3 regions of the Pseudarthrobacter sp. S9 genome follow, and region 3 is predicted to be linked to each of the others. Evidence: riboswitches for the same ligand, from Rfam matches in the RefSeq annotation. Region 3 holds a riboswitch; each other region holds the start of a gene.
The links. Region 3 has a riboswitch for S-adenosylmethionine ahead of ACQCSY_RS11565 (hypothetical protein). Riboswitches for the same ligand answer to the same signal wherever they lie in the genome.
Positions count from the first base shown of each region.

Region 1: it holds a riboswitch for S-adenosylmethionine, as region 3 does, so the genes downstream of both, ACQCSY_RS03045 (O-acetylhomoserine aminocarboxypropyltransferase/cysteine synthase family protein) here and ACQCSY_RS11565 (hypothetical protein) in region 3, are expected to answer to the same signal.
Region 2: it holds a riboswitch for S-adenosylmethionine, as region 3 does, so the genes downstream of both, ACQCSY_RS16430 (aminotransferase class V-fold PLP-dependent enzyme) here and ACQCSY_RS11565 (hypothetical protein) in region 3, are expected to answer to the same signal.

Region 1 covers NZ_CP189576.1:630,581-640,198, reverse strand. Annotated here, with positions in the region: gene ACQCSY_RS03060 (histidine phosphatase family protein) at 1-53, opposite strand, end outside; gene ACQCSY_RS03055 (CPBP family intramembrane glutamic endopeptidase) at 142-909, shown strand; gene ACQCSY_RS03050 (VOC family protein) at 1,088-1,726, opposite strand; SAM riboswitch class IV at 1,934-2,049, shown strand; partial or broken gene ACQCSY_RS03045 (O-acetylhomoserine aminocarboxypropyltransferase/cysteine synthase family protein) at 2,051-2,945, shown strand; SAM riboswitch class IV at 3,063-3,178, shown strand; gene metX (homoserine O-acetyltransferase MetX) at 3,190-4,371, shown strand; partial or broken gene ACQCSY_RS03035 (MFS transporter) at 4,376-5,541, shown strand; gene ACQCSY_RS03030 (LysR family transcriptional regulator) at 5,590-6,489, opposite strand; gene mmsB (3-hydroxyisobutyrate dehydrogenase) at 6,705-7,607, shown strand; gene ACQCSY_RS03020 (CoA-acylating methylmalonate-semialdehyde dehydrogenase) at 7,691-9,175, shown strand; gene ACQCSY_RS03015 (hypothetical protein) at 9,187-9,618, opposite strand, start outside.
Region 2 covers NZ_CP189576.1:3,407,675-3,417,292, reverse strand. Annotated here, with positions in the region: gene aroA (3-phosphoshikimate 1-carboxyvinyltransferase) at 1-825, shown strand, start outside; gene rsgA (ribosome small subunit-dependent GTPase A) at 809-1,924, shown strand; gene hisN (histidinol-phosphatase) at 2,023-2,835, shown strand; gene ACQCSY_RS16435 (glutamyl-tRNA reductase) at 2,945-4,345, shown strand; SAM riboswitch class IV at 4,435-4,548, shown strand; gene ACQCSY_RS16430 (aminotransferase class V-fold PLP-dependent enzyme) at 4,582-6,042, shown strand; gene ACQCSY_RS16425 (class I SAM-dependent methyltransferase) at 6,135-6,911, shown strand; gene ACQCSY_RS16420 (Nramp family divalent metal transporter) at 7,137-8,423, shown strand; gene ACQCSY_RS16415 (metal-dependent transcriptional regulator) at 8,440-9,153, shown strand; gene ACQCSY_RS16410 (fluoride efflux transporter FluC) at 9,213-9,617, shown strand; gene ACQCSY_RS16405 (fluoride efflux transporter FluC) at 9,617-9,618, shown strand, end outside.
Region 3 covers NZ_CP189576.1:2,418,808-2,428,425, forward strand. Annotated here, with positions in the region: gene gcvP (aminomethyl-transferring glycine dehydrogenase) at 1-645, shown strand, start outside; gene gcvT (glycine cleavage system aminomethyltransferase GcvT) at 657-1,790, shown strand; gene gcvH (glycine cleavage system protein GcvH) at 1,848-2,231, shown strand; gene glyA (serine hydroxymethyltransferase) at 2,228-3,544, shown strand; gene ACQCSY_RS11550 (L-serine ammonia-lyase) at 3,638-5,035, shown strand; gene ACQCSY_RS11555 (hypothetical protein) at 5,290-5,439, shown strand; gene lipA (lipoyl synthase) at 5,436-6,449, shown strand; gene ACQCSY_RS11565 (hypothetical protein) at 6,446-6,781, opposite strand; SAM riboswitch class IV at 6,798-6,917, opposite strand; gene bioB (biotin synthase BioB) at 7,145-8,170, shown strand; gene ACQCSY_RS11575 (adenosylmethionine--8-amino-7-oxononanoate transaminase) at 8,379-9,618, shown strand, end outside.

The DNA of each region.
Region 1 (9,618 bases), 1.8 Mb from region 3:
TTGGCGGCGGACTGGCCGTGCCGGATCATGATGATTTTCCCGGGCGCACTCATAAACTCCAAGCATAGGCCCGGCCGGGCAGGCAACCGGGCCGCCGGCCGGGATCAGGCAACTACCGGCAACTGCAGGCAAGATAGGAACATGTTGGTTCCCTCCCGCCGTCGGCTGCGGCTAGAAGTGTGGATAGTCCTTGGGCTGTCGCTGGGGCAGTCCGCGGTGTACTCCGTGGTCCAGTTGCTGGACAAGATGACCAAGGCGCCCCTGGCGCAGGGGACGTCAACGCTGAACCGTTCGCAGAGCACCCGCGAATATTTCGACCTCACCTACCAGTTGCTGGACATCGTCTTCGCCCTGGTCCCGGTGGTCCTGGTGATCTACTTCCTCACCGAGCACCGGCCGGCCGGCGGGCACGGCGCTTCGGCGTTCCGGCAACTCGGCTTCAACTTCGCCCGGCCCGGCAAAGACCTGCTGCAGGGGCTGGGGCTTGCCGCCCTGATCGGTATTCCGTCCCTGGGCCTCTACGCCGCCGGGCGGCAGTTGGGAATCACGACGGCGATCATCCCCAGCGCGCTCGACTCCTACTGGTGGACTGTGCCGGTGCTGATCCTGTCCGCGATCCGGCACGGGATCGTGGAGGAAGTGATCGTGGTGGGCTACCTGCTGGACAGGCTCGGGAAGTTCGGCTGGAGCATGCCACTGGCGGTCTTCGCCAGTTCGATGCTGCGCGGCAGCTACCACCTGTACCAGGGCTTCGGGCCGTTCATCGGCAATGCAGTCATGGGCGTGGTCTTCGCCCTGATCTACACCCGGACCCGGAGAGTGATGCCGCTGGTGATCGCCCATGCCGTGCTGGACACCGTGGCATTCGTCGGATTCAGCCTATTCGGCAAGGCCGTCGGCCTGGGCTGAGGCCCCGGACGTCTGGCCCTGGACGTCTGGCCCTGGACGTCTGGCCCGAATGTGGGGCACCGAACGGCATTAGCAGCCGGGGCTTAACTGATGGGGCCTAAATGATATCGGCCGCCATCTGATGGGTGACGTCATTGGCACCCGCTGATGGCGGCCGAAGTGTAGGGCAGTCCGGGCGTCAGATCGTGACGGCCCCGGATGCTGTTTCGAAGGTGACGGAGAGGATGCCCGGCGTGCCATGCGGCGCGATCCAGTTCACGGCAACGTCTTCCAGCGGCTTCTCCACCGGCTCGCCCAGCCATTCCGTGACGCGCTCTGCCGAGCCGGCAATGGTCAGCGCGGACATCTTGACGTTGCTGTCGTAGGCGTTGGAGGGGTGAAGCTCCGGATCGCCCTCCCACTTGAGCATGTAGGGGACCTGGGGGTCGGCCATGAGTCCGAGGATGCCGATCTGTTTCCAGACCAGCTCTCGGCCGTCGGGGAACTTCCGGTTGCCGTTGACGGCGGCGCGGCCGAGCCGGTCCTCGAAGGGCGCGAGGTCGTCAACCTCGACGCACCATCCCATCCAGCCGCCGCCCGCTTCGGAGCGGGCCCGGACTGCCTGGCCGAAGGGGGCCTTGTCCGAGGCCGGGTGGTTGAGGACCTCCACGACTTCCAGGTACTTGTGTCCGGCGAGCGGAATAATCATGTTGCGTGTCCCGAATCGGGGGTGCACTCCGCCCTTCACGGCTTCGACGCCGAGGGCGGACGCAATACGTTCGGTGGTGGCTGCCAAGCCATCGTGTTCACAGGCGTAAGAGACGTGATCCATGCGCATGACCTCATCTTGGCACTTTGTGATGGAGCTCTCAGCTTAGGTTCCCCTAACCGTGATGGGATGTCATCCGGCTGCCGCCTGTGGCACACGGGCAACCGCCGTCTTTGCGCAGGTTTCGGGTTCCTGACGCACCCACACAGCTTCCGCCATCTTCTTTTTCGTCACAAAGCTATCCAGCGCCGGATTGGCGTTCCTACACTGAGGCCAGGTCATGAGTGCCAGCACACAGCCCGGGCTTGCTGGCCGGCAACCCTCGTATCGCGGTGGGGTGCCCCGGGTGAGGGCCTGGCTGCCCGGCGCCCGCCGGAGGGCAAGCGCGGCGCCTGGCGGGACGCCGTGCAGCCCAACACCAAGCTGTTCTTCGGCGAGGTCGTGTCCAACCCCCAGGACGTGCTCCACATCGAAGGCGTCTCCCGGGTTGCGCACGAGGCCGGGGTGCCGCTGATCGTGGACAACACGCTGTCCACCCCGTACCTGATCCGGCCGATCGAGTGGGGTGCGGACATCGTGGTCCACTCCGCCACCAAGTACCTCGGCGGACATGGCGCCGCGATCGCCGGCGTGATCGTGGACTCCGGTAATTTCGACTTCGGCAAGGACCCGGAGCGGTTCCCCGGCTTCAACACCCCGGACCCCACCTACAACGGCCTGGTCTACGCCCGCGACCTCGGCAAGGACGGCGCGCTGGGCGCCAGCCTCTCCTTCATCCTCAAGGCCCGGGTCCAGCTCCTGCGCGACCGCGGCTCGGCGGTCTCTCCGTTCAACGCCTTCCTCATCGCCCAGGGCATCGAGACCCTGAGCCTGCGCGTCGAACGCCACGTGGCCAACGCCAGCAAGGTGGCCGAATGGCTCGAGGCCAGGGACGACGTCGAATCCGTCGCCTATGCCGGGCTGCCGTCCAGCCCCTGGTACGAGCGGGGCCGCAAAGTACGGGCCCAAGGGGACCGGCGCCGTCGTGGCGTTCAACATCGCCGGCGGAGCGGAGGCCGGCAAGCGCTTCGTCGACGCCCCCGAGCTGCACTCGCGCGTGGCGAACATCGGCGACGTCCGCTCCCTGGTGTTCCACCCGGCGTCGACCACCCACAGCCAGCTGACGCCGGAGCAGCAGGAGATCGCCGGCGTCACCCCGGGCCTGGTGCGGCTCTCGGTGGGCCTGGAGCACATCGACGACATCATCGCGGACCTCGACGCCGGATTCCGCGCGGCCAAGGGCGCCTGAGAACCGCCGCCTCCCGGCGTCCCGGCAGCGGCCGCGACGCCGGGAGTCATGCTCCGTGAGTCACATAGCCGTCACAATCTTCGCCACAACGGTGCCTCAGTTCGTAGACTCATAGGAGGTCATGAGTGCCAGTGACAGCCCCGGCTTGCTGGCCGGCAACCCTCCTTTTGCGGCGGGGTGCCCCGGGTGAAGACCTGGCCTGCCGGTCAGCTGACGGCGGGCAAGCGCGAAGTTAGGTCCTCACATGACGATTGCCGTCACCCGCAGCGGTGCACCCGGAACGAAAACCTCCAACGACTCAGACGACCCCGAAAACTCCGAGATCGGAACCGCCCAAGCCGTACCCGACGGGACCGTCCGGTACCTCCGGGTCGGCGGCCTCGACCTCGAATCAGGATTCCACCTGCCGGACGTCGTCCTCGCCTACGAGACGTGGGGGACCCTCAATGCGGACGGTTCCAACGCGGTCCTGATCGAACACGCCCTGACCGGAGACACCCATGTGACCCGCGGCGCCAGCGAGGAGCCCGGCTGGTGGGAGCAGCTCGCGGGACCCGGCGCCCCCGTGGACACGGACAGGTACTTCGTCGTCTCGATCAACATCCTGGGCGGCTGCTACGGCTCCACCGGCCCCTCGACGCCGGCCCCCGACGGACGGCCGTGGGGCTCCAGGTTCCCGCTGGTCACCCTGCGGGACACCACCGCGGCCGAAGCCCGGCTGGCCGACGCCCTGGGCATCGGGAGCTGGTATGCCGTGCTCGGCGGCTCCCTGGGCGGGGCACGTGCGCTGGAGTGGGCCGTCAGCTACCCTGAGCGGGTCAAGCGCTGCGCCGTGATTTCCGTGGGGGCCAGCAGCACCGCCGAACAGATTGCCTTCGCGCAGGCCCAGACCCTGGCCATCCGCCAGGACCCCAACTTCAACGGCGGGGACTACTACGGCGGCCCGGAACCGGAGGCCGGCCTCGCCCTGGCCCGCCGCATCGCGCACATCACCTACCGCTCCGCCGCCGAACTGCACGGTCGGTTCGGCCGCAACGCCCAGGAAGCCGAGGCGCCGCTGGAAGCGGGATCGCTCGCCGGGCGCGGACGCTACCAGGTTGAAAGCTACCTGGACCACCAGGGCAACAAGCTCGTCCGGCGCTTCGACGCCAACAGCTACATCGCCATCACCGAGGCGCTCATGAGCCACGACATCTGCCGCGGACGCGGACCCCTCGAGGAGTCCCTGGCGCCGGCCACGGCCGAGTTCCTCGTCGCGGCGGTGGACTCGGACCGGCTGTATTTCCCGGCCCAGTCCCGTGAGCTCGCCGAGGCCCTTCCGGGCGGGGCGGCCCTGCACATGATCGAGGCGCCGATCGGCCACGACGGCTTCCTGACCGAAATCGGCCAGCTCAGCGGCCAGCTGCGCCGGATCTTCTTCGCCTAGCGCCTATGCCGTCGGCTTCGTGGCCCGCCCGATCGGCGGCGTCGTGTTCGGCCACTTCGGTGACAGGTTCGGCCGCAAGCAGCTCCTCGAGCTCAGCATCATCCTGGTGGGCGTCTCCACTTTCCTGATGGGCTGCCTCCCCAGCTTTGCGCAGATCGGCTACTGGGCCCCGGCCCTGCTGGTCTTCCTGCGCTTCGCCCAGGGCTTCGCCGCCGGCGGTGAATGGGGCGGCGCCGTCCTCCTCGTCGCCGAGCACAGCCCCAGCAAGTCCCGCGGATTCTGGGCCAGCTGGCCGCAGTCCGCCGTTCCCCTGCGCAACCTGCTCGCCACCGGCGTGCTGTTCACCCTCTCCTCCACACTTTCCTCCGCGGACTTCCTCGGCTGGGGCTGGCGTGTGGCCTTCTGGCTCTCCGCCGTGATCGTGATCATCGGCTACTACATCCGCACCAAGGTCAGTGACGCCCCCATCTTCCTGGAAGCACGCAGGGAGGTCACCGTCGAGAAGAAGGGCTACGGTGTCGCCGAAGTGTTCCGCCGCTACCCGCGGGGCGTCTTCACCGCCATGGGCCTGCGCTTCGCGGAAACATCCTGTACTACCTCGCGGTGACCTTCTCCATCACGTACCTCAAGGTCATCGTCCAGACCGACACCGCACGAATCCTGCTGCTCCTGCTCGTGGCGCACGTCGTCCACTTCTGTGCGGTGCCGCTGGTGGGCAAGCTCTCCGGCAACTTCGGCGGCAAGCCCGTGTACATGGCCGGCGCCATCCTCGGCGGCACGTGGGGCTTCTTCGCCTTCCCGATGATGGACACCAAGAACGACCTCACAATCCTGGCTGCCATCACGATCGGCCTGCTGTTCCACTCGCTCATGTATGCCGGCCAGCCTGCCATCATGGCCGAGATGTTCCCGACCCGGATGCGGTACTCGGGTGTCTCGCTGGGCTACCAGGTGACCTCGATCGTGGCCGGTTCACTGGCGCCGATTATCGCCGCGTCACTGCTGAGCCAGTTCAAGTCGTCCACCCCGGTGGCCCTGTACCTCCTGGCCGCCTGTGTCGTCACGGCTGTTGCGGTGTTCTTCCTCAAGGAGACCCGCGGCATCTCGCTCCACGACGTCGACGCGGCCGCGCGGGGCACCGCCGACCTGCTGGCCGCAGGCAAACAGTAACAGGCAAGAAGTAACCGGCAAGAAGCAGCCGGCAAGCGGTAGTCGCGTTCAGCCGGCGAGGGTGGCCTGGCGCTCGTGGACTTCGGTCCGGATCGCCTCGAGCGCGGCCCGGACCGGCGCCGAGCGCAGCGATTCGGGCCGCGCCACCGCCCAGATGGGGAGCTGCCGCTGGAAGTCATCCGGCAGGACGGGCAGGAAGCCGGGTTTTCCGGCAACCAGGAAGTTGGGCAGCAGGCCGATCCCGGCGCCCCGGCGTACGGCCTCCAGCTGGGCGAAGACGCTGGTGGCCTGGAAGCTTGACCGCGGCACGGGCAGCTGGGTGGAGCGGTGCCCCAGCTCGGCGACCTGCAGCGCCGATTCCACGTAGGACACAAAGCCGTGCTGCCGGACGTCGTCGAGCGTTGCCGGAAGCCCGTGTTCCTGCGCGTACCGGGGGCTGGCGTAGAGCCGCAGGAAGTAGTTGCTGAGGAAGATGGCCTGGGCATTGCTGACATCCAGGTTGCCCACCACCACCTCGAGGTCCACGCCGGAGCGGTTCTGGCTCACTTTACGGGTGGCGCTGAGCAGCTCGACGCTAAGCCGCGGATTCTCTTGCTGCAGCCGCACGAGCGCAGGAGCGAGGAACTCGGCCCCGAAGCCGTCCGGCGTGCTGATCCGGACCAGCCCGGAGATTACATCCCCGGTCCGGGCGATGCTGCTGGACAGCGCGCCAAGGGTCCCTTCGATGGCCTCGGCCGCGGCGACCGCCTGACCGCCGAGCTCGGTCAGTTCCCAGCCCTGCGGGCTGCGTTCCAAGGTCCGTCCGCCGAGCTGTTTGTCCAGGGCCAGGATCCGGCGGGAGATGGTGGTGTGGGTGGTGCCGAGCGTCTCCGCCACGGCGTTGAACCGGCCCAGCCGGGCAACGGTCAGCAGGATCAGCAGGTCATCGGGGCTCGGAAGCCGCCGCAGGTCCACCATGGCCCCTCTCCCAACGAGTATCGCAGTATGTGCATTTTTACACATGCCACCTGTAGTTTTTTTCCTTGATTGCACTCTAACAGGGTGCGATCGTTGACACGGAACGTCCGGCAGACTGGGCCGGGGACAGGCCGGAAGGTGCGCCTCAGGAATAGCGCAGGATGCGCCGGATGGGGCACCGGACACAAAGCAAAGGAGCTTATGCCATGGCAGTAATCGCTTGGATCGGACTGGGGAACATGGGCGGATCCATGTCAACGAACCTGGCAAACGCCGGGCACGAGGTCCGCGGCTTCGACCTCGACGCCGAGGCCGTGGCCGCCGTCGAAGCCGGGGGAGTGAAGCCCGCCGGGAGCATCGCCGAAGCCGTCGACGGCGCGGACGTCGTCTTCACCATGCTCCCCAAGGGCGAACACGCCCGTGCCGTGTACCTTGGCGAGGACGGCGTCCTGGCCCACGCCGACACCCGGACGCTGCTGGTGGATTCCTCCACGATCGACATCGCGTCCGCGCAGGCCCTGCACGACGCCGCCGCTGACGCCGGCTTCCGTTTCGTCGACGCCCCCGTCTCGGGCGGCATGAGCGGGGCGAAGGCCGCAACCCTGACGTTCATGGTCGGCGGCGAGGCCGGCGCCGTGGCCGACGCCACCGAATACATCCGGCCGATGGCGGCCAACATCATCCCCACAGGCGGAGCCACCACCGGCCAGGCCGCCAAGATCTGCAACAACCTCATGCTGTTCATCAACCTGGCCTCCACCGCCGAGGGCGCCGTGCTTGCCGAACGCCTGGGCCTGGACAAGCAGGTGTTCTGGGACATCGCCTCTGTCTCCTCCGGCGACAGCTGGGCGCTGCGCACCTGGTACCCGGTGCCCGGCGTCGTCCCCACCGCCGCCTCGAACAACGACTTCGCGCCGACCTTCACCACCGAGCTGGCCAACAAGGACATCGGGCTCGCCATCAGTGCCGCCCGCGACACCGGCACCCCGCTGGAAATCGGGGAGCACGTCCAGCAGCTCTTCCAGCGGCTCATCGACTCCGGCCAGTCCGCCAAGGACTGCTCCATGATCATCAGGCTCGTCGACGGGTCCCTGGACGCCGCCCACTAAGGCCGCAGAACAGCGGCGCCGATCAGCGGCGCCGCACACCGCCCCCCCCCACCCTTCCGCACTACACGAAAGAGACCCACCCCATGGAACGCATTCCGCACTTCATCAACGGCGCCCTGATTTCCGACGCCGAGCGCTACGGCCCGGTCTTCAACCCGGCCACCGGCGAGCAGGAAAAAGAGGTCGCCCTGGCCTCCGCCGACCGCGTCGAGGAGGCCATCGAGGCAGCCCGCGCCGCCCTGCCCGGCTGGCGGGCCACGAGCCTGGCCAAGCGCACCGGCATCTTCTTCCGCGTCCGCGAACTGCTGATGCAGCGCAGGCCCGAACTGGCAGCCCTCCTGACCAGCGAGCACGGCAAGGTCCTCTCCGACGCGGAGGGCGAGATCACCCGCGGCCTGGAGAACATCGAATTCGCCACCGGGCTGTCCCACATGCTCAAGGGAGAGCGCTCCGAACAGGTCTCCGGCGGCGTCGACGTCCACTCTGTGCGGCAGCCGGTGGGCGTTGTCGCGTGCATCACGCCGTTCAACTTCCCCGCGATGGTGCCGCTCTGGATGATCGGCAGTGCGCTGGCCTGCGGCAACACCGTGCTGCTCAAGCCCAGCGAAAAGGACCCGTCCTCCGCCGTGTTCATCGCGCAGGTCTTCGCCGAAGCCGGCCTGCCCGCCGGTGTGCTCAACGTAGTGCATGGCGACAAGGAGGCCGTGGATGTGCTGCTGGAACACCCCGCCGTGAAGGCCGTCAGTTTTGTCGGGTCGACGCCGATCGCCCAGTCGATCTACAAGCGTGCCGCCGACCGCGGCAAGCGCGTCCAGGCCCTCGGCGGCGCCAAGAACCACATGGTGGTCCTGCCGGATGCGGACCTGGACATGGCCGCCGACGCCGCCGTCTCCGCCGCCTACGGTTCGGCAGGGGAGCGGTGCATGGCGGTCAGCGTCCTCGTCGCCGTCGGCAACATCGCGGATCAACTCGTGGAGGCGATCACCACGCGGATGGCCACCCTGAAGATCGGCCCCGGCACGGACCCCGCTTCCCAGATGGGCCCGCTCATCACCGCCGAGCACCGCGACAAGGTTGCCTCCTACGTGGCCGGCGCCGCCGACGAAGGCGCCACCGTGGTGGTGGACGGCCGGGAGCAGGAGTTCGATTCCAAGGGCTTCTTCCTCGGCGTCAGCCTGATCGACCACGTGAAGCCGGGCATGAAGGTCTACGACGACGAGATCTTCGGCCCGGTGCTCTCGGTGGTGCGTGTGGAGAGCTACAGCGACGCCGTCCAGCTCGTCAACGACAACGAATTCGGCAACGGCGTGGCGATCTTCACCCGCGACGGCGGCGCGGCGCGCCAGTTCGAGTTCGACGTCGAGGCCGGCATGGTGGGCGTCAACGTGCCCATCCCAGTGCCGGTGGGAACCTTCTCCTTCGGCGGCTGGAAGAACTCGCTCTTCGGCGACACCCACATGTACGGCCCGGAGAGCATCCGCTTCTACACCCGCGGCAAGGTTGTCACGACGCGCTGGCCGGACCCCTCGACCTCGGTGATCGACCTCGGGTTCCCGCAGGTCGACTGAGGATTTCGGGTCTAGCCCTTCATGATCTCCGCACGCTGGGCCATGTAGTCCTCCATGGCGAGCTCGCCGTTGCTGTACCGCTGGTCCAGTTCCGCGAGCTTGCGCGCGCGGAAGCCCTGCGGGGCCGACGGAGGCGTGGGGACCGAAGGGCCCGAGGGCTCGCCGGCCGGCTGCTGCCACTCCGGTTGCTGTCCGGTCGGCTGCTGTCCGGACGGTTGCTGTCCGGACTGGGACGGGTTGTTCAGGTACTCCGGGCTGTCCTCGTAGGGGACGGGGTTCTGGTAGCCCGGCTGGCCCGGGCCGCCGGGCTGCCGGAAGCCGCCGCCGAAGTAGTCCTGCTGGGTGTAGCCGTCCCGCGGCTGGTTGTTCGGCTTCCCGGGGAACCGGCCGGGAAGTTCGCCGGGGAACTGCCCGGGGAACCGGCCGTCCGGCTGGTTCGGAAA
Region 2 (9,618 bases), 990 kb from region 3:
GACGCCAGCGCGTCCTCGCAGTTTGTTTCCGCGCTGCTTTTGGTGGGCGCACGCTTCACGGACGGCCTGCACCTGGAGCATGCGGGACCTCCCGTCCCCAGCCTGGACCACATCAACATGACGGTCGCCGTGCTGCGCGGCGTGGGCGTGAGCGTGGACGACTCGCGTCCGGATCACTGGATCGTGTCGCCCGGCAGCATCCGGGCGTTTGACCACAGGATCGAACAGGATCTCTCCAACGCCGGCCCGTTCCTGGCGGCGGCACTGGCGAGCCGCGGCACCGTGCGGATCCCGGACTGGCCGGCCGAGACCACCCAGGTCGGTGATCTCTGGCGGAGCATCCTCACCACCATGGGCGCCACCGTCACCCTGGCGGACGGCACGCTGACCGTCACCGGCGGCCCGGAGATCAAGGGCGCCGACTTCGACGAAACAAGCGAGCTCGCACCGACCGTCGCGGCGCTCTGCGCCCTGGCGGCCGGCCCTTCACGCCTGAGCGGCATCGCCCACCTCCGGGGGCACGAGACGGACCGGCTCGCCGCCCTCGTGGCCGAAATCAACCGCCTCGGCGGCGACGCCGAGGAGACGTCCGACGGCCTCATCATCCGTCCCGCCGCCCTGCACGGCGGCGTCGTCCACAGCTATGCCGACCACCGCATGGCCACCGCGGGCGCCATCCTGGGCCTGGCCGTGCGCGGCGTCGAGGTCGAGGACATCGCAACGACGGCCAAGACCATGCCGGACTTCCCCCGGCTGTGGGCCGAAATGCTGGCACAGGGCTCCACCGTGGAAGAAAAGGACGCCGTCGGTGGCACGCAGCACTGACTCGTGGGACGAATCCGACGTCCGGATCCGCCCCAACAAGAAGGGCTCGCGGCCCCGCACCAAGGACCGGCCCAGCTACGACGACGCCGTCACCGGGCGCATCATCACCGTTGACCGCGGGCGCTACACCGCCGTCGTCGACGAAGGCACCGACGGCGAACGCAAGATCATCGCGGCCCGGGCCCGGGAGCTTCGCCGCTCCCCCGTCGTCGCCGGCGATTTCGTCTCCCTTGTCGGGGACGTCAGCGGCGAACCGGACACCCTCGCCCGGCTGGTGAAGATCCAGGACCGCAAGACGCTCCTGAGGCGCAGCGCCGATGACACCGATCCCATCGAACGCGCCGTGGTCGCCAACGCGGACCAGCTCGTGGTGGTGGTCGCGGCCGCCAACCCGGAGCCGCGGACCGGGTTCATCGACCGCGCGCTGGTGGCCGCATACGACGCCGGCATCGAGCCGCTGCTGCTGGTCACCAAGGCTGACGTCAAGGATCCTGCGGAACTGCTGTCCAACTACCGACACCTCGATTTCCCCGTCATCATCAGCCGGACGGCGGACTCCGCCGCCTCGGGTATCGACGCCCGCTCCGACGACGGGCTCTCCGCCCGGCTGGACAAGGACGCCGTGTCCCAGCTGCGCGACTACCTCGACGGCAAGGTCACGGTCATGCTGGGCCATTCCGGCGTCGGGAAGTCCACTATGGTCAATGCCCTGACGGGAGCCGAGCGGGCCACCGGCGGCGTCAACGCCGTGACCGGCCGGGGCCGCCACACCTCGTCCTCCGCGCTGGCCCTCAAAGTCAATGATGCCCCGGCCGGCAGCTGGATCATCGACACCCCCGGCATCCGGTCCTTCGGCCTGGCCCATGTGGATCCGGACCGGATCCTGCGCTCCTTCCCGGACCTGGAGCCCGGTACGGATGACTGCGAGCGGGGCTGCAAGCACGATTCCAGCGCCGTCAAGTGCGGCGTCGACGCCTGGGTGGCCGCCGGTCACGCGGGAGTCTCCGGACCGGCCCGGCTGGCTTCCCTGCGCCGGCTGCTCGGCACCGACCCGCGGATGGAAGCGCAGGACGTCAAGGAACTGGGCACCGTCTCCTAAGCGGTCTCCTAGTAGGCCGGCTGTCCTCGGGACACCGGCCCGCGGCGCAGCAACGTGGCCTACCGGCAGGCAACCCGCTTTGACGGTAGTTTGGAACCATGAGTCAACCCGCTTCGAGCTACAACGATGACCTGCGCCTTGCCCACGTACTGGCAGATTCCGTAGATTCCCAGACCATGAGCCGGTTCAAGGCGCTCGACCTTCGGATCGAAACTAAGCCCGACCTGACGCCGGTCACTGATGCCGACAGGTCCGCGGAGGAAGCCATCCGCGGCCAGCTCTCCCGCTCCCGCCCGCGCGACGCCGTCCTGGGCGAGGAATTCGGCAGCTCGGGCCACGGCTCCCGCCGCTGGATCATCGACCCGATCGACGGCACCAAGAACTTTGTCCGCGGCGTCCCGGTATGGGCCACCCTGATCGCCCTCGTGGACGAAGGTGAGCCCGTCGTCGGTGTGGTCAGTGCCCCGGCGCTGGGCAAGCGCTGGTGGGCGGCCAAGGGTGCAGGCGCCTACACGGGCCGCTCGCTGGCTGCCGCCACCCGACTGAAGGTGTCCAACGTCTCGGAGCTTTCGGACGCCTCCCTGTCCTATTCGAGCCTGGGCGGCTGGAAGCAGCGCGGCAACCTGGACGAGTTCCTGGGCCTCACCGAAGAGGTATGGCGCACCCGCGCCTACGGCGACTTCTGGTCCTACTGCCTGGTAGCCGAGGGTGCGGTGGACATCGCCTGCGAGCCCGAGCTGAACCTCTACGACATGGCCGCCCTGGTCCCGATCGTCACCGAGGCCGGCGGCCGCTTCACATCCCTGGAGGGCGAGGACGGCCCGTTCGGCGGCAACGCCCTTGCCACTAACTCGATCCTCCACTCGGAAGTCCTCAAGCGGCTCAACCCCGGGCTGGACGACCTGCTCTAGGTTCGGCCGCTCAAGGACTTCTAAGGGTCGCTGTACGACTCTGTCCACATTGGCGGGCCCCGCTGCCGGACCCGTCGTGGCGTGGACATCCATTGGGAGGAGAGCAGCTGTGTCTGGAACATTTCAACCCGTGGACCCCGAATCCCGTGGCCCCGACGTCAGCGCGGTTCTGCTGGTGCTCGTTGCGAAGTACCGGGACCTGGACATTGAATCTGCCGCCCGGCTGCACTCCGTTTCCTCGCAGCTGGCCCCGCACCTCCTCGCCAGCAGTTCCGCCGTTTCCGGGTCCGTGGTGCTGTCTACGTGCAATCGATTCGAACGCTACTGCGAGGTCCCGTCCGCGGGAGATGTTGATACCGCCTGCTCCGATGCCCTGGATTCTGTCTGCCTCATCACCGGCCTGCCCGTCCCCCAGCTCGCGTCACTGTTCGAGCTCGCCCAGGGAGCATCGGCGACAGAGCATCTTTTCGCCGTCGCGGCCGGCCTGGATTCCGTTGTTGTGGGTGAGCGCGAAGTCGCCGGACAGGTTCGCCGCGCCCTCGCTGAAGCACAGGCTTCAGGCACCGCGAGCGGGCGTTTGATCCGGCTATTTCAGGCGGCCTCCCGCGCGGGTAAGGACGTGGGGGCGCAGACCCCGCTCAGCAGCGCCAGCAGGTCCATAGCCTCTGTGGCACTTGAACTTGCTGCTGACGGATCAGGGCACCCGTCCCTGGCTGACGTGTCCGTGGTCCTCGTCGGCACCGGAGCCTACGCCGCGTGCGTTGCGGAGATGCTCAGAAGTAGGCGGTGTGCCACCACTTCCGTCTTCTCCCAGTCCGGCCGCGCGGACACATTTGTAGCGGCCAGGGGAGGAACGGCGCTGACGGTCAGGGAGCTGCCTGCGGCCATCGCCCGGGCAGACATCATTATTGGCTGCAGCGGCACAGGGACACGCATCAGTGCAGCCCAACTGCTGTGTTGGAGGGAGAACGCGGCGCATCCCCTGACCGTCATTGACCTGGCCCCGAGCCATGATTTCGACCCTCAGGTAGCCGACCTGCCGGGCGTTCACCTGATCACCTTGGAATCGGTGCGCCTCGCGGCTCCACCGGCGGACGCAGAGGCCCTTCGCCTCGCCGGTGCCCTGGTCCGGCAAGCAGCGCGCCGCTTCGAGGAACAAGAGGCAGGCCGCGTCGTCGACACCGCCATCGTTGCCCTGCGCCGACACATCCATCAAATCCTCGACGCTGAAATGGAACGCGTCACCAAGCAGCACGGGTGCGGCGCCCCAAGTGAGGATGTGAACCTGGCCCTGCGTCGGATCGTCCGGCGCCTGCTCCACATCCCGACGGTCCGCGCCAGGGAACTTGCCGCGGCCGGCCGCCAGGATGACTACGCGGCGGCTCTGGAAGCCCTGTTCGGCCTCAGCATTCAGCTGGTCAGCGCCCGGAAACCCGGCATCGAAACCCTGTCGGGCCAGAATCTACTACCCTGCCATATGACGGAGACGGAGGCGGCGCGGACGGCCTGAGGACCGCTGGCAACCCTGTCGCGTAACAAACCGCTTCATATTTGGCCCGGCCTTTTCCCGCGCCGCGCGGATGTCCTACGCTCGATGCAGGTCACGAGTGCCAGCGCTAAACCCCGGTTTGCTGGCCGGCAACCCTCCATTCGCGGTGGGGTGCCCCGGGTGACGACCTGGCCGGTCCGGAGCGGACCCGGCAAGCGCGGATCCCCGGTGCGTGGGGTCCTTTCGAACGAGGTCCCATGACAACTGCCACTTTTCCCGCCACCCCCGCATTCCACTCCACCGCCGGCGCCGGGCGCTTCAACGCCGAACGATCCGGTGCCGGTTCCAACGTCGACGCACGGTTCGCTGCCGCGGGGCGCCCGCTGTCCGCAGTGACCGGCGCCGAGATCCAGGCCCCGTTGATCAACGGCGGACACGTCCGCTACGCCAACCTGGACTACGGCGCCTCGGCCCCGGCGCTGTCCGTGGTCTCGGCCTACCTGAACGAAATCCTGCCGTTCTACGCGAGCGTCCACCGCGGCGCCGGCTATGCCTCCCAGATCAGCACGTCCGTCTACGAGAACGCCCGGAACATTGTGCGGGACTTCGTCGGCGGCCGGACGGACGACTCCGTCATCTTCACCCGCAACACCACCGACTCCCTGAACCTGCTGGCCGGCTGCCTGCCCGTGAGCGACGGCCGGCACACAGGCGAGGTGCTCTACCTCGACATCGAGCACCATGCCAACCTCCTGCCCTGGCAGAACGCGCCGCACCGCAGCGTCGTGGCGGCGCCCACGCTCGCGGCAACGGTCGAGCGGCTGCGCGAGGAGCTGGCGGACGGCGGCGTGAGCCTGCTCGCCGTGACCGGAGCCTCCAACGTCACCGGGGAGATCCTGCCGATCCGCGCCCTGGCCGCCCTTGCCCATGAGTACGGCGCCAGGATCGTCGTCGACGCCGCGCAGCTGGCCCCGCACCGGCGGATCGATATCGCCGCTGACGACGTCGACTACCTCGCCTTCTCGGGGCACAAGCTCTACGCGCCGTTCGGCGCGGGCGTGCTGGTGGGACGCCCGGACTGGCTCGACTCCGGCACCCCGCACCTGGCCGGCGGCGGCGCCGTCCGCGACGCACAGCTCGACACCGTCAGCTGGACCACCGGACCCGCCCGGCACGAAGGCGGCTCCCCCAATGTCCTGGGCGCGGCCACGCTGGCCCGCGCCACCGAGGTGATCGCGGCCCTGGACCCGGAGCAGTGGCACGCGCATGAGGATTCCATCCGCTCCTTCCTCGTCGAAGGGCTCCAGCGCATCGACGGCGTGACAGTCCACCAGATCTTCGCGGACACGGAGCCGGGCACCGGCACCATCGGCGTCGTCAATTTCTCCGTGGAAGGCTACGACGCCGGCCTGGTGGCCGCCTATCTGTCAGCAGAACACGGCATCGGACTGCGCGACGGCCGCTTCTGCGCCCACCCTCTGCTCAAGCGGCTCGGCCTGCCCGCCGGCTCCCTGCGGGCAAGCTTCGGCCTGGGCTCGCGGCTGGAAGACGCACAGCGCCTGCTGGCCGGCATCCAGCAACTCCGGCAGACCGGCCTCGGCTGGGACTACGTGGTCGACGCCGGCCGGTGGGTGCCGTCCAACGACACCCGCAGCTACCCGCACTGGGCGCCCAACACGCCCGGCACCGCGGGCGCGGCGCCCTGCACCCAGGACTAGGCACCCGAACCGGACCGGCCTCCGGACGGGTGGGCGTGCGGTAAATTCGAAAGGTATCTGTAACAGCAGGACCTTCCCGAAGGAGATCGCACGTGGCACGCGGCGGCCCCAAGCTTCACAGCGGACCTAAACTGCAAAGTGAGCGACGCCAGGAGCTCGGACAGAGCTTCCAGGACGGCGGAGAGCACTACGAGCGTGTCCGTCCCGGCTACCCCGGAGAATCGGCCGACTGGCTGATCCCCGCGGGGGCGAAGGATGCCGCGGACATCGGTGCCGGAACCGGCAAGTTCACCGCGCTGCTGGTCGAACGCGGGCTGCACAGTGTCGCCGTCGATCCCTCCGCGGACATGCTGGAGCAGCTGCGCCGGACGCAGCCGGGCGTCACCGCCGTCGAGGGCACCGCGGAGAACACCGGCCTCGAGCCGGAAGCATTCGACCTCGTCACGGTCGCCCAGGCCTGGCATTGGTGCGATCCGCGCCTGGCCAGTACCGAGATCGCCCGGATCATCCGGCCGCACGGCGTCCTGGGGCTGATCTGGAACCAGCTGGACACTTCCGTCCCCTGGGTGCACCGGCTCTCGCGCATCATGCACGCGGGCGACGTCCACAAACCGCACTTCAAGCCGCCTCTGGGCCCCGAGTTCGACGGGCTGGAGAGCCACCTGACCCGCTGGGAGGATTCCGTGACCACGGAGGACATCCAGGAGCTGGCCAAGTCCCGCAGCTACTACCTCGCAGCCACGGAGCCCACCCGGGCCAAGGTCGTGGGCAACCTGGACTGGTATCTGCACGAGCACCTGGCCCATGCCTCCGGCGAGATCCTCCGGCTGCCCTACCTGACCCAGACCTGGCGGGCCTTCCGGGCCTGACCCAGCCGTCTGACCCGGCCGCCCGGCCGACTGGTTCGCCCTGAACATTGACCCGATTATTAACCTGCGTGTTACCTGCCGGATTGCACGCGACGCCCGTCGGGCTTATTGTTTCGGTATACCTAACAATCTTTTGTAGGCTGTCACAACTTTGACTCCGGCTGCGACATCGGCCGGCAGCAATCATCGCGTCAACGCGGACGCGCCAAATCAGGGGAGCTGGCAGTGCTGGACGTAACAGGACACGAACCGACACCCCAGGGCACCCGCAAGCGGAAGCATCCGGGGGCCCGCAGAGCGCTGCTCGGCCTGCTTGGCCCGGCCTTCGTGGCCTCCATCGCCTATGTGGACCCCGGGAATGTCGCGGCCAACCTGACCGCCGGCGCACAATACGGCTACCTGCTGGTCTGGGTCCTGGTGGTTGCTAACATCATGGCCGTACTGGTCCAGTACCAGTCCGCAAAGCTCGGAATCGTCACCGGCAAGAGCCTGCCGGAGATCCTCGGCCAGCGGCTCAAGCCCTTCTGGCGCCGCGCCTTCTGGCTGCAGGCCGAAATCGTGGCCACGGCGACCGACCTGGCCGAGGTGGTGGGCGGGGCGATCGCACTGCACCTGCTCTTCGGGCTCCCCCTCCCCCTCGGCGCGGTGATCGTCGGCGCCGTGTCGATGCTCCTCCTCGCGGTGCAGAGCAGGCAAAAGCAGCGGCCTTTCGAGTTCATCATCATGTTCCTGCTGGGCATCATCACCATCGGCTTCCTGGCCGGACTGTTCATCAGCCCGCCCGACCCCGGGGGTGCCCTGGCCGGACTCGTGCCGGGATTCCAGGGGCCGGACACCGTCCTGCTGGCTGCCAGCATGCTCGGCGCCACCGTGATGCCGCACGCCATCTACGTCCACTCGGCCCTCTCCCGGGACCGGCACCGCCCGGACGAGCACCAGCATGTCCCGGTCCCGGCCATCGCCCGCCTGGTCAGGGCCACCCGCTTTGATGTCGTGGCGGCACTCGCCATCGCCGGAATCGTGAACATCGGTATGCTGCTGCTGGCTGCCTCGACGCTCGGCGGGCAGGAAGGGACGGACACCATCGAGGGCGCCCACGCCGCCATTTCGGCCAATCTGGGACCCGTCGTCGGCGTCGTCTTTGCCGTGGGGCTGCTCGCCTCCGGCCTGGCCTCCACCTCGGTGGGCTGCTATGCCGGCGGAACCATCATGCAGGGCCTGCTCAAGATCCGCGTCCCCGTCATGACCCGACGCGTCGTCACGCTGATCCCGGCCATCGTGCTGCTGGCCGTCGGCTTCGATCCCACCTGGGGCCTCATCCTCAGCCAGGTGGTCCTGAGCTTCGGCATCCCCTTTGTCCTCGTCCCGCTGGTTGTCCTGACCAGCAACAAGGCCCTGATGGGCCGCTTCGCCGACGGCCCTGCCCTCCGGATCGCCGCCATCATCAGCGTGGTGCTGGTAGTGGCGCTGAACGTGGTCCTGCTGTGGCTCACCTTCTCCGGCCGCGGCTGACGGTAGGCTTGGGTCTGTGAAGACCAGTACGCCCTCCTCCTCCATCGAGGACTACGTCAAGGTCATCTATTCCTTCACGGAGTGGCAGGAGAAGCCCATTACCTCCACGCAGCTGGCGCAGCGGCTGGGCGTTGCCAACTCCTCGGTTTCCGAAATGGTCCGCAAGCTCAAGGACCAGGGCCTCGTGGACCACAAGCCCTACAGCGCCATCACCCTGACCGGCGACGGCGTCCGGCTGGCCCTGTCCATGGTCCGCCGGCACCGGCTGATCGAAACCTTCCTCGTCCAGGAGCTCGGCTACCGCTGGGACGAGGTCCACGACGAAGCCGAGCTGCTCGAACATGCCGTCTCGGACACTTTCATCGTGCGGATGGCCAGCAAGCTGGGGAATCCGACCAGGGATCCCCACGGCGATCCGATCCCGGCCGCGGACGGCTCCGTCCTGGTGCCCGCCGCGCACCGGATGAGCGAACTCGACGACGGCCACACGGGCCGGATCACCCGCATCAGCGATGAAAACCCCGAGCTGCTCCGCTACCTTGCCGCCGAGGCTATCCACCTCGATGCCGAGGTGGAGGTCCTTGGCCGGAGGCCGTTCGGCGGCCCGCTCGTGGTGCGGATCGGCTCCGGCGGACGCCCGCGGGAATTCGACCTGGCCGAGGAAGTCGCGTCAGCCCTCTGGGTCCACAGCGATGCCGCCCATGCCGGCTGCAGCGTAGAAGGACGCTGAGTGCGGGACGCGGAGTGAAGAGCGTACTGGAGGAAGGCCGCGCCGTGAGACGCCCGGGCATGCCGGGCTGGCGGGCGTGGACCGCCGTCGCCGTCGGCGGGCTCCTCGGGACGGAACTGCGCTACGGGGCCGGGCAACTCTTTCCCGAGACTGCCGGCGCAGTGCCGTGGACCACGCTGGTGATCAACGTCGTCGGAAGTTTTGTCCTGGCAGCCCTGACCACCATCTGGATCGCACGGCCAAAAACCGCCTTCTGGCTCCGGGCCGGGATCGGCCCCGGCCTGCTGGGATCCTTCACCACATTCTCCGCGCTCGTGATCGCGATCGACCAGCAGCTGCGCGGCGGCTCTCATGCGAGCTGGCTTGCCTACCTTGGACTCTCGCTCGTCCTGGGGCTCGGGGCCGCGGCCGCCGGCTGGAAGACGGGCAAGGCGATCGCTGACCTCGGCGGTGGTGCGTCGTGAT
Region 3 (9,618 bases):
TCCCGCTACGGCTCGGCCGGCGTCCTGCCGATCTCCTGGGCTTACGTGAAGCTGATGGGCGGCCAGGGCCTGACCGAGGCCACCAAGTCGGCCCTGCTCGCGGCGAACTACATTGCCGCAAGATTGGATGAGCACTTTCCGGTTCTCTACACGGGGGAGAGCGGGCTGGTGGCCCACGAGTGCATCCTGGATTTGCGTGAACTCACCGCCAGGACAGGCGTGACCGCCGAGGACGTGGCCAAGCGCCTCATCGACTTCGGCTTCCACGCACCCACGCTGTCCTTCCCCGTGGCGGGCACCCTCATGGTGGAGCCCACCGAGTCCGAGGACCTTGCGGAGATCGACCGCTTCATCGAGGCGATGATCACCATCCGCCAGGAGATCGACCAGGTCGCCAACGGCGATTTCACGGTGGAGAACTCCCCGCTGCGCAACGCACCCCACACGGCCGCCGCCGTCGTATCTTCCGACTGGGAGCGGGCGTACCCGCGTGAGCAGGCCGCCTTCCCCGTCCACACACTCCGGCAGGACAAGTATTTCCCCCCGGTCGGGCGCATCGACGGCGCCGCCGGAGACCGGAACCTGGTCTGCTCCTGCCCACCCCTCGAAGCCTTCGAGGACAACACTGAGGCCTTCGAAGACTAAGGATTTCCCCGATGACTGAGAACTACACCGCGCTCTATGAAGAGCACAAAAAAGCCGGCGCGTCCTTCACCGATTTCGGCGGCTGGCAGATGCCCCTGAAGTACTCCTCCGAGCTGTCCGAGCACCACGCCGTCCGCGCGTCCGCCGGCCTGTTCGACCTCTCCCATATGGGCGAAGTCTGGGTCACCGGCCCGGACGCCGCAGCGTTCCTGGACTACGCACTGGCCGGCAAGCTGTCAGCTGTCGCCGTGGGCAAGGCCAAGTACTCGCTGATCTGCCAGGAAGACGGCGGCATCATCGACGACCTGATCTCCTACCGCCGTGGCGATGAAAAGTACCTGGTGGTTCCGAATGCGGGCAACGCCAAGGTTGTGGCTGCGGCACTGCTTGAACGTGCTGCCGGCTTTGATGCCGCCGTGGAGGACGTTTCCGCCGAGACATCGCTGATCGCCGTCCAGGGACCGAACGCGGAGGCCATTCTGCTGGCGCTGGTGCCGGCCGAGCAGCACTCGCTGGTCACAGATCTGAAGTACTACGCCGCCATCGAGGTAGGGATCACCGTCAAGGGCACTGTCCAGGACCTGCTGCTGGCCCGCACCGGCTACACCGGCGAGGACGGCTTCGAGATCTACGCGCCCAACAGCGACGCCGCGGATCTCTGGGAGGCACTGCTGGAAGCCGGCGCCGGCCACGGGCTGATCCCCGCCGGCCTGGCCTGCCGCGACTCCCTGCGTCTGGAAGCCGGCATGCCGCTCTACGGCAACGAACTCTCCCGCGAAGGCAACCCCTACGCGGCAGGCCTGGGCCCGGTGGTCTCGCTCGCCAAGGAGTCCGACTTCGTGGGCCGTACGGCACTGGAAGCACTCAAGGCAGCCGGCGCAGGCTCCACCACCGGCCGCAAACTCGTGGGCCTCAAGGGCCTGGGCCGCCGTGCCGGCCGCAGCCACTACCCGGTCCTCAAGGACGGCAACATCGTCGGCGAAGTGACCTCCGGGCAGCCAAGCCCCACCCTGGGGTACCCCGTCGCCATGGCCTACGTCGACGTCGAACACGCCGCACCGGGCACGGCCCTGGACATTGACCTCCGCGGCAAGGCGGAGCCGTTCGAAGTCGTGGCACTGCCGTTCTACAAGCGCGGAAAATAGCGCGGCCCCGGTGCTTGAGCCTGTCGAAACCAAATACGAACTTAAGGATTGAGAAATATGAGCAAAGTTGTTGCTGAATTGAAGTACTCCGCTGAACACGAGTGGGTTGCTGCTGACGGATCGGGCCCGGCGGGGATTGGTATTTCGGCCGTGGCTGCCGACGCGCTCGGCGACATCGTGTACGTTGACCTGCCTGAGGTCGGCGCCACGGTGACCGCGGGGGAGACCTGCGGCGAGGTGGAGTCCACCAAGTCCGTCTCGGACCTGTACGCCCCCGTCACGGGTGAGGTCACGGAGATCAACCCGGACGTCGTGTCCGATCCCGCGCTGATCAACAGCGATCCCTACGGCGCCGGCTGGCTCTTCAAAGTGGCCGTGACCGAAGAAGGCCCGCTGATGTCGGCTGAAGAGTACGCAGCCAAGAACGGCGGCGAACTGTGAGCGGCGCAACGACCGCAGGTACCGTCGCGTTTGAGCAGGTCGTTTCTGCGAGCCTGGACGCGGACCTCTCCGCCCTGGATCCGGAGATCGCCGTTCAGATTGACGCGGAGCTGACCCGCCAGCGCGACGGCCTGGAGATGATCGCCTCGGAAAACCACACCGCCGTGGCCGTCATGCAGGCGCAGGGCTCGGTGCTGACCAACAAGTACGCCGAGGGTTACCCGGGCAAGCGTTACTACGGCGGCTGCGAGCACGTGGACGTCATCGAGCAGCTCGCCATCGACCGGGTCAAGGCGCTGTTCGGCGCGGAGTACGCGAACGTGCAGCCGCACTCCGGCGCGCAGGCCAACGCCTCGGTGATGCACGCCCTGATCCGTCCGGGCGACACCATCATGGGCCTGAACCTGGCCCACGGCGGGCACCTGACGCACGGCATGAAGATCAACTTCTCCGGCCGGCTCTACAACGTCATCCCGTACCAGGTCCGTGAAGAGGACCACCGGATCGACATGGCCGAGGTGGAGGCCCTGGCACTGGAGCACAGGCCGGCCCTGATCGTGGCCGGCTGGTCCGCGTACGCCCGGCAGCTGGACTTCGCCGAGTTCCGCCGGATCGCCGACGCCGTGGGCGCCTACCTGATGGTGGACATGGCGCACTTCGCCGGCCTCGTCGCCGCGGGCCTGCACCCGTCCCCGGTCCCGCACGCGCACGTGACCACCTCCACGACGCACAAGACCCTCGCCGGTCCGCGCGGCGGCATCATCCTGAGCAACGACGCCGGCATCGCCAAGAAGATCAACTCCGCCGTGTTCCCCGGCCAGCAGGGCGGCCCGCTGGAGCACGTGATCGCCGGCAAGGCCGTGGCCTTCAAGATCGCCGCGTCGGAAGAGTTCAGGGAACGCCAGGAACGCGTGCTGGCCGGTGCCCGGATCCTCGCCGATCGCCTGGTCCGGGACGACGTCACGGCCAGAGGGATCTCGGTGATCTCCGGCGGCACGGATGTGCACCTGGTCCTGGTGGACCTGCGGAACTGCGAACTGGACGGGCAGCAGGCCGAGGACCGGCTCGCCGCGATCGACATCACCGTCAACCGCAACGCCGTGCCGTTCGATCCGCGCCCGCCGATGGTCACCTCGGGGCTGCGGATCGGCACCCCGGCGCTGGCCACCCGCGGCTTCGGCGAGGCAGCCTTCGCCGAGGTCGCGGACATCATCGCCGAGGCCCTGACCGCCGACGCCGGCGCGGACCTGTCCGGCCTGCGCTCCCGGGTGGAGGCCCTCGCCGCCGCCCACCCGCTCTACCCCTCGGCATAGCCCGTCCTGGTGGTTGAGCCTGTCGAATCATTGGGGGTTCGACGGGCTCAAACCACCGACATTTTGAAGCATGACCAAAGTTAGGAACCGACAATGGCTGTTGGAGTCTTTGACCTCTTCTCCATAGGAATAGGCCCGTCCAGTTCGCACACGGTGGGACCGATGCGGGCCGCCGCGGTGTTCGCCGAAGAGCTCAAGTCCCTTGGCAAGCTGGCGGAAGCGGCGTCGTTGCGGGTGGACCTCTACGGCTCGCTTGCCGCCACCGGGCACGGGCACGGCACCATGACCGCGATCCTGCTGGGGCTCGAAGGGTTCCACCCGGAGCTGATCCTGCCCGAGGAAGTGGAGGAGCGGCTCGCCGCCATCGCCGAGACAGGGACCCTGCAGCTCGCCGGTTCCGTCCCGTTGCCCTACGGCGTCCAGGACATGGTCCTGCGCCCGCTCACCATCCTGCCCCGGCACACCAACGGGATGACCTTCACCGTCTCCGGCGCCGACGGCGAAGTCCTCCACAAGGCGACGTTCTTCTCCGTCGGCGGCGGCTTCATCGTCCGCGAAGGCGAGGAGGACGCCGCACTCAAGGAACTCGACGAGTCCAAGAAGGAGCTTCCCCTGCCGTTCCGCACCGCCGCGGAGCTGCTGGAACACTGCCAGTCCAGGGGCCTGTCGATCGGCGAGATCATGTTCGTCAACGAGCGGGCCTCCCGGACCGAGGAGGAGATCCGCGAGGGCCTGCTGCACATCTACTCCGTGATGGAGGCCTGCGTCGAAATCAGCATCAGGCGCGAGGGCCTGCTGCCGGGCGGACTCAAGGTCCGCCGCCGCGCTCCCGACTGGCACGAGCGGCTGCTGAAGGAGGACAAGGACCGGGACCCGAAGTACTGGCAGGAGTGGGTGAACCTGATCGCCCTGGCCGTGAATGAGGAAAACGCCTCCGGCGGCCGGGTGGTCACCGCCCCCACCAACGGTGCCGCGGGCATCATCCCCGCCGTGCTCTACTACGCGCTGCACTTCGCGCCCGGCATGGACAAGGCAACCCAGGCCGACCGCGACGACGTAGTGGTCAAGTTCCTGCTCACCGCGGCCGCCGTCGGGGTGCTGTACAAGGAGCAGGCCTCGATCTCGGGCGCGGAGGTCGGCTGCCAGGGCGAGGTGGGCTCGGCGTCGTCGATGGCCGCTGCCGGCCTGGCAGAAGTCATGGGCGGCACCCCGCAGCAGGTCGAAAACGCCGCGGAAATCGCGATGGAACACAACCTCGGCCTGACCTGCGACCCGATCGGCGGGCTCGTGCAGATCCCCTGCATCGAGCGCAACGCGATTGCCGCGGCCAAGGCCATCAACGCCGCCAAGATGGCGCTGTGGGGCGACGGCTCGCACCGGGTGTCCCTCGACGAGGTCATTGTCACCATGCGCGAAACCGGCAAGGACATGAGCTCCAAGTACAAGGAAACCGCGATGGGCGGACTCGCCGTCAACGTCGTCGAATGCTAGGTCCAAGAACCAATAACAGGGAACGCCGTGGTTTCCAGGAAGTGCCATGGTGAAGACCAAACCTGGGCAGCCTGGAGCCAAGCGATTGTCTGTCGCTGACTGGATTGTCCTGGTCAGTGCGAGCCTGATCATGGGCGTGATCATCTGGGCTTGCATCGCCTACCTACCCCCAACGCTGAACAAGTAACCTGACCAACCCGCAAAACCGCAATTACCACAACTGTGGTGACCGGTTCCCTTATACAAGGAACGTCATGACTCTGGAATTTTCCGAAATTGGCTTCGCCCCGGACTTTGTTGACTACTCGGACGCCTGGCAACGGCACAAGCAGCTGCCTGCGGACGTGGTGGTCCGCAAACACGAGGATGCCCTCGTTGCAACCCGCGAAGGAGCTCTACTGTGACACTGGCACCAGAAGGCCGGAAGATGCTGCGCATTGAGCAGCGCAATGCGGCCACACCGGTGGAACGGAAGCCGGAATGGATCAAGGCCAAGGTCCAGATGGGCCCGGAGTTTGTCCAGCTCAAGAAGCTGGTGAAGAAGGAAGGCCTGCACACCGTGTGTGAGGAGGCCGGCTGCCCCAACATCTTCGAGTGCTGGGAAGACAAGGAAGCGACGTTCCTGATCGGCGGCTCCGAATGCACCCGGCGCTGCGATTTCTGCCAGATCGATACCGGCAAGCCCTCCCCCGTGGACGTGTTCGAGCCCACCAAGGTGGCCCGCTCGGTCCAGGCCATGCAGCTGCGCTACGCCACGGTCACGGGCGTGGCCCGCGACGACCTCGCCGATGAGGGCGTGTGGCTCTACGCCGAGACGGTCCGCAAGATCCACGAGCTGAACCCGGGCACCGGCGTCGAGCTGCTGATCCCGGACTTCTCCGGCAAGCCCGAACACATCGCGGCGATCTGCGATTCCAGGCCCGAGGTGTTCGCGCACAACGTCGAGACCGTGCCGCGGATCTTCAAGCGCATCCGCCCGGCGTTCCGCTACGACCGCTCCCTGGACGTCATCACGCAGGGCCGCAGGCTGGGCATGGTGACGAAGTCCAACCTGATCCTGGGCATGGGCGAGACCCGGGAGGAGATCTCCGGGGCGCTCCGGGACCTGCACGACGCCGGCTGCGACCTGATCACGATCACGCAGTACCTGCGCCCGAGCGAGCGGCACCTGCCGGTGGACCGCTGGGTCAAGCCGCAGGAGTTCGTGGACCTGCAGCAGGAAGCGGACGAGATCGGCTTCCTGGGCGTCATGAGCGGACCGCTGGTGCGTTCCTCGTACCGCGCCGGCCGGCTCTGGGCCACCGCGATGCGCAAGAAGGGCCGGGCAATCCCGGCCGGGCTCGCCCATATCGAAAGCTCAGGCAGCACCCGCCAGGAAGCCAGCTCGCTGCTGGCCGTGCTGAAGACGGATTAATACAACAGCCCTTGGTCTGCCCGGCCGAAGCTGAAGTGCTTTTCGATCCCTGAGCGGCGTCCCGCGGCCGCAACGGTGAGGGTCAGAACCCGCGTCGCCGGGTGCCACCGCGCGGGCCGGACGGCCCCTGCCAGCGCCTCCGCGATCCGGTGCGGCTCGGGATACCAGTGGCGTTCAAGTTCGCCGTCCACCAGAAAGCTCACGGTCCCCGTGGTGAGATCGACGCCGGGAATCACCCGAAACGAGTGCGGCGGGGCCGTGGGCTGGTGAAGGGTTTCCCTGGTGTGGGCGCCGGTGAAGCCGGCGGCGCTGGAATATTCCTGGTACGGCAATTGCCTGCTCCTTGTGGAGTTGCTCTTGCCCGCCCGGTTGTCTTTGGTCCGGGTGGGGCCGCTTCCTCATCCGAACCACCCGCGAACATGGGGTTGGTGCGTGGCAAGTCGGAGCTTGGCGCCACATCTCTTGAAGCTGGCATCAACTGTACCAACACGTCCCCTGGAACAGCGCGACGGCGGACTGAGCCGGGCGACGACGACTGACGAGCCAACCTATGCGATGGCCGGGGCTCGTGCTGTCACCCTGCAAAACTGGCACAGCCTTTTTGTAGGCACCCGACAAAAACGGTCCATGACGGCAGAACTAGCGTCGGTTGTGACCTATTCACGGAATTTCGAACCATGTGCAGAGGACAATCAATGACGATTCAGGCAGACCTTCAGGCAACCCGCTACGAAATTCTGGAAACCGCGCGTCGGCAGGTGCTGGAGAATGGCGTCGGGCTCACGGAGCCGCAGCTCTTGGAGATCCTGCGCCTCCCCGACCATGCCCTCCCGGCCGCTCTTCAGCTCGCCCACGAAGTCCGTCTGAAACACTGCGGCGAAGACGTGGAGGTGGAGGGCATCATCTCCATCAAGACCGGGGGTTGCCCCGAGGACTGCCACTTCTGCAGCCAGTCCGGGCTCTTCGACAGCCCGGTCCGCGGCGTGTGGCTGGACATCCCGGAACTGGTCAAGGCCGCGAAGGAAACCGCAGCCACCGGCGCCACGGAATTCTGCATCGTCGCGGCTGTCCGCGGACCGGACATCAAGCTGATGAACCAGATCAAGTTTGCGATCGACCGCATCAATGAAGCGGTGGACATCAACATTGCCTGCTCACTGGGCATGCTCACCCAGCGCCAAGTGGATCAGCTCGCCGAGTGGGGCGTGCACCGGTACAACCACAATCTCGAAACGGCCCGCAGCTACTTCCCGGAAGTGGTCACCACACACAGCTACGAGGAGCGCCTCGAAACGTGCAGCATGGTCAAGGCCGCCGGCATGGAGCTGTGCTGCGGAGCCCTGATCGGGATGGGTGAATCGCTGGAGCAACGAGCCGAACTCGCGGCCCAGCTCGCCGCGCTGGAACCGCACGAGGTCCCGCTCAACTTCCTCAATCCCCGGCCCGGGACCCCGCTGGAAAACCAGGGGATCATGGACGGAAAGGACGCATTGCGCGCGATTGCCGCCTTCCGGCTTGCCATGCCCCGGACCGTGCTCCGCTACGCCGGCGGCCGCGAACTGACGCTCGGCGACCTGGGAACACGCGAGGGGCTGCTCGGCGGAATCAACGCGGTGATCGTGGGCAACTACCTCACCACCCTCGGCCGCCCGGCCGATGCGGACCTGAATCTCCTGGTGGAGCTCAACATGCCCATCAAGGAATTCCAGAAGTCACTGTGAACTTCGTCATCGCGGAAACCTACTGCGGGCATTGCGGCGAGCAGGCGGCGCAAGGTGAGAGCCCGACGTCGGACTCTCACCGCCGTTGCGGGGAACTGTTGCGGCTGGAACCGCCGCGCTACTGCGGGCTGTGCCGGCGCCGGATGAAGGTCCAGGTCACGCCGACGGGCTGGACCGCGGAGTGTTCGCGCCACGGGGTGCTTGTTCAATGAACCTGATCCAGAGGGACCGGGCGCGTCTTTGGCACCCCTATGCGCCCGCCAGTTCCAGCCTTCCGCTGTGGGAAGTGGAAGCGGCCGACGGCATGCGGCTGCGGCTCCGGGACGAAGAGGGCACCGTCCATGTCGTACTGGATGCCATGTCGTCGTGGTGGTCTGTGATCCACGGCTACCGCCACCCTGTGTTGGACGCCGCCGCCAAGCGGCAATTGGACGATTTCAGCCATGTCATGTTCGGTGGCCTGACCCATGCCCCGGCTGTGGAACTGGCCGAGCGGCTCGTGGACATGGCACCGTCAGCTCCCGGCCGGGCGCGCTTGGAACGAGTGTTCCTGGCGGACTCGGGTTCGGTTTCCGTGGAGGTGGCGCTCAAGCTGGCGGTCCAGTTCCAGACCGCATCCGGGAGACCACGGCGGCAGCGTTTCCTGAGCCTTCGCGGCGGCTATCACGGCGACACCTTCGCGGCGATGGGAGTCTGCGATCCCGTGGACGGCATGCATGCGGCCTTCCCCGGTCTGCTGGCCCGCAACGTGTTTGCGCCCCGTCCGCCTGCCGGAACAACCGCCACTGCTGAAACCGTTCAGTTGTGGGCTTCTGAGCTCGAAAGGGTGGCCGAAACCAATGCCGGGGAGCTGGCGGCGATCATCGTGGAACCGATACTCCAGGGCGCCGGCGGCATGTTCGCCTATCCGGCCGAGTGCCTGCGGGTGCTTCGCCGGGTGGCGGACCGGCACGGGCTGCTGCTGATCTTCGACGAGATCGCCACCGGCTTCGGCCGCACCGGTGAGTTGTTTGCGGCCGACCGCGCAGGGGTCGTCCCGGACATCATGTGCGTGGGTAAAGCACTTACGGGCGGCTATCTGACGCTGGCCGCAATGCTGTGCACCGGCGAGGTAGCTGGGGCCGTTTCCGCCGGCCCGGCCGGGGCGCTGCTGCACGGGCCGACCTTCATGGCCAACCCGCTGGCATGTGCGGTGGCCAACGCCAGTCTCGGAATGATTGACGGCGGCGCCTGGCGCCAGGACATCGCCAGGATCAGTGCCGGCCTGGTTTCGGGACTCGCTTTTGCCCGGGGACTGGAGGGTGTCCGGGAAGTCCGCACTATCGGCGCCGTCGGGGTCATCGAACTGCACGACGACGTCGACGTCCCCGCGGTGACCCGGGCGGCGATCCGGCACGGGGTCTGGGTACGCCCCTTCCGGAACCTTATTTACACCATGCCGCCGTACA